Regions from separate parts of the Cupriavidus sp. TMH.W2 genome, predicted to be linked through region 3. Evidence: predicted binding sites of a transcription regulator. Region 3 holds the regulator's gene; each other region holds the start of a gene.
The links. The regulator LexA, encoded in region 3, represses DNA repair genes until DNA is damaged. The targets are predictions, from matches to a motif close to ACTGTATNNNNATACAGT.
Positions count from the first base shown of each region.

Region 1: the regulator LexA is predicted to act here: its motif matches at 1,012-1,029, upstream of imuA (translesion DNA synthesis-associated protein ImuA).
Region 2: the regulator LexA is predicted to act here: its motif matches at 1,095-1,112, upstream of ACREYQ_RS01610 (ATP-dependent helicase).

Region 1 covers NZ_CP193796.1:34,380-36,576, forward strand. The annotation lists gene ACREYQ_RS33535 (Y-family DNA polymerase) at 1-350, opposite strand, end outside; gene imuA (translesion DNA synthesis-associated protein ImuA) at 277-981, opposite strand; gene ACREYQ_RS33545 (Abi family protein) at 1,360-2,197, shown strand, end outside.
Region 2 covers NZ_CP193792.1:344,137-346,333, forward strand. The annotation lists gene ACREYQ_RS01610 (ATP-dependent helicase) at 1-1,063, opposite strand, end outside; gene ACREYQ_RS01615 (TlpA disulfide reductase family protein) at 1,206-1,742, opposite strand; gene ACREYQ_RS01620 (SoxW family protein) at 1,854-2,197, opposite strand, start outside.
Region 3 covers NZ_CP193792.1:2,085,205-2,087,401, forward strand. The annotation lists gene ACREYQ_RS09565 (asparaginase) at 1-711, opposite strand, end outside; gene lexA (transcriptional repressor LexA) at 967-1,620, shown strand; gene ACREYQ_RS09575 (hypothetical protein) at 1,735-1,905, shown strand; gene ACREYQ_RS09580 (hypothetical protein) at 1,945-2,197, opposite strand, start outside.

The DNA.
Region 1 (2,197 bases), on a different replicon from region 3:
AGCTTCCGGATACCACCAAATAGCCGCAGGCTCGCTGATACATCCACGAGGACGCAGGCCTCCTCAGCCTCGACAACATTGGGCGAGAACTGAAGCAGGGCGATCGCGGCGCGCCGCAGGCCTTCGGCTTCCTTATCCTGCGCACGGTCGAAAATGAGAGTTTGGGGCGCCATGGTCAGCACGCCCCCGCGGCGCATGCCAAGGCGAACGCCGGCACGGGCGGCCATTGGGGTCATGGCACACACCTTCTCGCTTTCCAGCACTGCCGTCGGCAGCTCAGTGGACCAGCTCGGCCGGAACACTTCGAGTGGTAGCGATGGCAGGCGTAGACAGATCCACAGGCGCAACATGGCGATGGAGGAGGCTCGGCGACGGCTCGAGCCGGATGAACAGTGGTGCGTCCTGCTGGGGGCCGCGCCGCTTGAGAAAGAGCACCTCGATGCCGCCTGCAGCCGGGCTGATGGAGAGCCGTAGCGTTGCCGGCGAGGCGTCGCGCGCACAGGCGGCCGGGCGCATGAGGCAGAAGAGGGTTTCGCCCGACTGCGCGGCCAGGTGCAGACGGCGCAGCGAGTCTGGACGGATATGCTGCTGCCATAGCAGCACGGCGCCGCAGGTCCCGGCGCGCAGCATCTGCTCAGTCGCCCAGAGCGTGTCGGCCGTCTTCTGCCCCCGGATCCACAGTAGCTGCTGGGCCGGAACGCCCCAGTTCGAGAGGGCGAGCGTCTGCGGAGTGTGCGGCGGCTGTATCAGTGCAACCGGCCGCGCCGCCGCAGCGAGGAGTGCTGGGCGCAAAAGGCGCAGCTCCCCCACGCCAGGCTGGCGCGCAAGCAGTTCGATCAGCGTGCCCACCGGCCAACCGCCGCCAGGCAGCTCGCTGGCCAGCTCCGGGTAGCCGGTGGGCAGCGTGCGGCCAGGCGCCCTCGCCAATTGCGAGGCGCGCCAAAGTGCAGGGTGGATGGTCTCCGGGTTTGGGGCAGACATGATCGTTTGAGCTGTATGTCCATACAGTGTACTGTATGTTTATACAGTAGCAATGTAACGTCGCAAAATACGCCGAATAGAGCACACCGTAAGTGCTGAGTGGCCTACTCGCACGTTAGATCTGCCTCCGTTCCGGCTGCCGGCCGAAAGCGGGATGTTGACAAGGCCATCAAAGAGACTTACATTTGCCTCAACAACGCCCACACGGCACCGACCACACAAAGCGAGAACTAGGTTCTCGCGGTCGGGCTGTGTGGGCTTTTTAACGTCCACGCAATCCAAATTGCCATCCCCGGTGACTGCGCGTCGAGTGAGTGGAGTGCCGCCAGCAATCCCGTATCGACCGAGCGACGACAAAAAGAATGAGGGGTCTCTCCGATGTTGTACAAGCTTATCGAGGTGGGCCGTCGGGTAGCACAGACGTATCAGGCCTCACGGAATTGGGCGCGTTTCCATAAGACGCATTCACATCTCGTCGAATACAACAAGCCGTATAAGACCCCGAGCGATCTCGCACGTAAGCTCCATCAGCAAGGGCTGCATATAGCTGATAGGAGATTTGCAGAGCTTACGATTTTTCGTGAGAATTACTTCCGATTCAAGGCATACGCAATCCCGTTCTTAGATAAGACGACGGATCAATTTTTCCACGGAACAAGTTTTAACGATTTATACAATCTTTACTGCGCCGATCAGCGAATGCGCGATTTCTTACTTCCGATTCTCGCCACGCTAGAGGTGAGAATTAGAGCGGTTATCGATAATGTCGTCACGTCAACGACGAGGGACCCATTTTGGCACCTCGATCAGTCGCTTTTTCGGAGCTATGCCCCTGTTGGGCAAGCCCTAAAGAAAGCGCAGGATCGCTTCAGCAAAGGAAAGCAGGAGTTCGTGCAGCATTATCGAGAAAAATACTATACGAAGAAATCATACAATAATAGGCACTGCCCACCTTTCTGGATTATTTCCGAGATACTTACATTGGAGCAGCTTACGAGCTGCTGCAAGAGTTTAAATAAAGAGCATCCTGCGTTCTTTGTCTCGCAGGGAAAAAATCGCCTGAATGACGCTGCAACACCGTTTGGTCTGACGTCATACGATTCGCTAATAACCAATCTTAGCTGCATTATGCAGTTGCGGAATCTTTGCGCTCATCACAATCGCCTGTGGAACCGGAATCTGCAGATGCCTGCGGGTGTTCAGAAAGGTAGAATGG
Region 2 (2,197 bases), 1.7 Mb from region 3:
CCACGATCACGCCGGGCTTCTCGGCCGAGGCGCGCTCGGACCACAGGTCCTTGGTATAGCGCTCGGCCGCGAGCCCGATCACCGCGTTGGCGGCCTGCAGGATCGGCTGCGTCGAGCGGTAGTTCTGTGACAACGTGACCTGCTGCGCGGCCGGCGTGAACTGTGCGGGGAAGTCGAGGATATTGCGCACGGTGGCGCCGCGGAAGGCGTAGATCGACTGCGCGTCGTCGCCCACCACGGTCAGGCCGCGCCCATCCGGCCGCATGGCCAGCAGGATCGACGCCTGCAGCGCATTGGTGTCCTGGTATTCGTCGACCAGCACATGGTCGAAGCGCGCGCCCATGTCCTGCGCGATGCTGGGTTCGGCCATGGCCTGCGCCCAGTACAGCAGCAGGTCGTCATAGTCCAGCACATGCTGCTTCTGCTTGGCCTCGACATAGCCGGCGAACAGCGTGCGCAGCGCATCGGCCCACATCGCGTAGCGTGGGAACTGCTGCTTGAGCACATCTTCCAGCGGCGCCTGGGTGTTGACCACGCGCGAGTAAATCGCCAGGCAGGTTTCCTTTTTCGGGAAGCGGCTGGCGGTCTCGGACAGCCCCAGGTCGTGGCGCACCACGTGCATCAGGTCGGCGGCATCGCCGCGGTCGCTGATGGTGAAGGCGGGCGACAGGCCCAGGGTCTCGGCGTATTCGCGCAGCAGGCGCGCGCCGATGGCGTGGAAGGTGCCGGACCACTGCAGCGCCGCGCGCCCCGCGCCGGTCTGGGTGCCCAGCGCCTGGTCGACGATGCGTTCGACACGCCGTCCCATCTCCGCCGCGGCGCGGCGCGAGAAGGTCAGCAGCAGGATGCGGCGCGGGTCGGCCCCGCCCAGCACCAGGTGCGCGACGCGGTGCGCCAGCGTATTGGTCTTGCCCGAGCCGGCGCCGGCGATGATCAGCAGCGGCGCGTCGCTGCCGTGCTCCACCGCGGCGCGCTGCTCCGGGTTGAGCCGGGACAGGTAGGCGGGGACCGCGTCGGCTTCTGGGGCCGCGAGGTCGGCGGCGGGGGCAAGGTCCAGGGTCACAGGGGAAACGCTCGGAAAAAGGCTGGCGCCAACTGTATATCCATACAGGGTTGGCGCGCAACCTGCCGCGCTGACGATCGGACGTAAAAACAAAAAAAGGTGCTCGATGAGCACCTTTTCGCTGCATTTGCTGTCAGGACCGTTACGCCGACTTTGCCAGCGCGCCGTCCAGCAGCTTGTGCAGGGCATCCCACTCGGGCTCGCCCACATAGCGCTTCAGGATGCGGCCGTCCTTGTCGACGACGAAGGTGGTCGGCGTCAGCTGCACATTGCCGAAGGCCTTGGCCGCGGCGCCGTCGGAATCCATGGCCACCTTGAACGGCAGCCCGCGCGTCTTGGCATAGTTCATCACATACATGGGCGGGTCGTAGTTCATCGCCACGGCGACGAACTCCAGCCCCTTGCCCTTGAACTGCTCGTAGGTGCGGACCATGTCCGGCATCTCCTTGACGCAGGTGGCGCAACTGGTGGCCCAGAAGTTGATCAGGTAGACCTTGCCCTTGAGGTCGGCGGTGCTGACCTTCTCGCCCGACAGCAGCGTGAACGTGGCGGGGGGCACGGCGTTGGCCGGCGACAGCGCGCGATAGCCGAACCAGCCCAGCAGTGCGAGCACGACCACGGCCGCGACGATGGGCCAGGGCTTGCGGGAGGTTTGGGTGGCGGGGGCAGCAGTGGTCATGGCATCCGGGGCAGGCAGGTTCGGTCAGCAATGGGACATTCTAATGCCGCGGGCGTTCGCGCGCTGCGCGGGGCCCGGCTGCGGCAATCCGTCGCAAGCGCTTCAGTCACTTCAGTGCCGGGAGGCGACCGCGGCGCGTGCCTGGTCCAGCGCCTGTTCCAGGTAGGCGCCGTAGAAATCCGGCTGCATGCCGGGCAGCGGGCTGGCGGCGGCGCGGCCCTGGCGGTCCAGGAACAGTACCGTGGGCGCCACCCGCACCTGGTGCGCCCGGGCCCAGTCGCGCGCCGTGGTCAGGCTGCCGTCGGCATCGCGCAGCGGGGTGTCGGCGGTCATGTCGAGCTCGCGCACGGCAATCTCGCCGGCAGCGGCCTGCGGGCCCAGGTAGTTGCGGCGCACGGCGTCGCAATAACCGCAGCCCGGCATCGACACCAGCACCACCAGCGGCTCGCCGCGGC
Region 3 (2,197 bases):
GGCAACCCCCGCCTGCACCAGCGCATCCACGGCCACCCTGCCCGGCTGGGCGTAGCTCGCCACGATCTCCACCACCGGCCACGCCGCGGGCATCGGCCCGATCGTCCATGCCGCACGCGGCGCGCGGGCGAAGCGCACATAGTCGTCCTGCACGAAACCCAGCGGTCCGCAGGCCGAGACAAAAGCATCCACCGCCGACGTATGGGCCTTGGCCACATCCCGTGCCGCGTGGATCTGCTGGTTCAGCACCACCAGCACCCCCTTGCCGCGCGCCTGGGGGTGGGCGGCCACGCGCACCGCATCCAGCAGGTTTAGCGGCCCGTCCGCCGACAGCGAGGTCGACGGGCGCATCGCCGCCGTCATCACGACGGGCACCGGACACGATTGCGTCAGATGCAGCGCCATCGCGGTTTCTTCCAGCGTGTCCGTGCCATGCGTAATCACGATGCCCGCGACATCGGGCAGCGCCGACCAGTGCTGCACCCGTGCCGCCAGCGTTTGCCAGAGTGCGAAGGTCATGTCCTTGCTGTCGACCTGAGCCACCTGCTCGGCCTCGACCCGGGCCACCGACTGCAACGCGGGCACCGCCGCCAGCAACGACGACACCGGCACGGTCGCCGCCTGGTAGCGGGCGCTGCTGGCGGGATTGCCGGCCGCTCCGGCAATAGTGCCGCCGGTGGCGAGCACGACGATACGAGGCAATTGGGTCATGGGGGAGCGCAGGGAACAGGGAACGATGAGCGGCAATTGTAACGGGCACGCCTGCCTTGCCGCGGGCTGGCGCAGCCAACGCGCCTCCGGTCCATGCGAGCCGCCTCAAAAATTCTGCTTGCGCTCAGGCTGATACTGTATAAAATCACAGCATACTGTTTAAACATACAGTGCCTGGCCCGCCGGATGCAGGATAAGGGATCGGCAGATCCATGACCCGACATTCCCCGCGGCCCCGCACGGAACGGCGATCCCATGGCGACCCTGACACCCCGGCAGCAGCAGATTTTCGATCTGATCCGCAACACGATCCGCCGCACCGGCTTTCCGCCCACGCGCGCCGAAATCGCCGCGGAGTTCGGCTTCTCCTCCCCCAATGCCGCCGAAGAACACCTGAGGGCGCTGGCGCGCAAGGGCGTGATCGAACTGACGCCGGGCGCCTCGCGTGGCATTCGCCTGAAGGTGGCGCGCAGCGATTCGGAAATGCCGGACCAGTTCTCGTTGCCGATGGCCGGCGTGATGCAGCTGACGCTGCCGCTGGTGGGCCGCGTGGCCGCCGGCAGCCCCATCCTCGCCGCCGAGCATATCGACCGGCAGTACCAGGTCGACGCCTCGGTGTTTGACGAACGCCCCGACTACCTGCTGCGCGTGCGCGGCCTGAGCATGCGCGACGCCGGCATCCTCGATGGCGACCTGCTCGCGGTGCGCCGCGCCAGCGAAGCCGCCAACGGCAAGATCGTGGTGGCGCGCCTGGGCGATGACGTCACGGTCAAGCGCCTGCAGCGGCGCGGCGGCCATATTGAACTGATTGCAGAGAACCCGGACTTCACCAACATCATCGTGGAGCCCGGCGAAGAGTTCTCGCTGGAAGGCATCGCCGTCGGGCTGATCCGATCTTCCGGCTTCTAGCCGGGCACCACAGCAGGCGATCCGCCTGCGCGGGCCCACCCCGCTTCCATTGCTTTGCAGACGCCGCCCGGCTTGCCGGGTGTTGACCCCGCTTTGCCTAAAAGAGGTGCCACCATGCCGCAAATCCACCACGTCGCCGCCCGTCGCCCGGTCAAGCCCGTGCCGTTCCGCCAGAGCAAAGGCGTACGCGTCTACCAGGGGGCGCAGCGCCGTACCATGGTCGGCAGCATGGCGGCGATCTGCCGCATGCTTGAACTCGAATCCGCCGACAAGCTGGCGGCCTGAAATTTGCGGGTGCGGTCCGCGCGGCTGGTGGCCCTGCCCTCAGCTACGCGCGCACGCCTTGGTTTCAGCTTCCAGTTCCGTCGGCGTCAGTTGCGGAAACCACGTATCGCTCTTGCGCAACTCCAGCGCGGTGCCATCCGGCTTCGCTGTCAGCGAAATCAGGTAGGCGTATTGGTATTCGCCACCAGACGTAGTCTGGCCGATGCGGATCTCAGTCTGGTTCTTTGCCGGATAGTTGACGACTGAGGCATCATCGCCCAGGTTGTTGCGAAGGCATTTCGCAACATCGCCC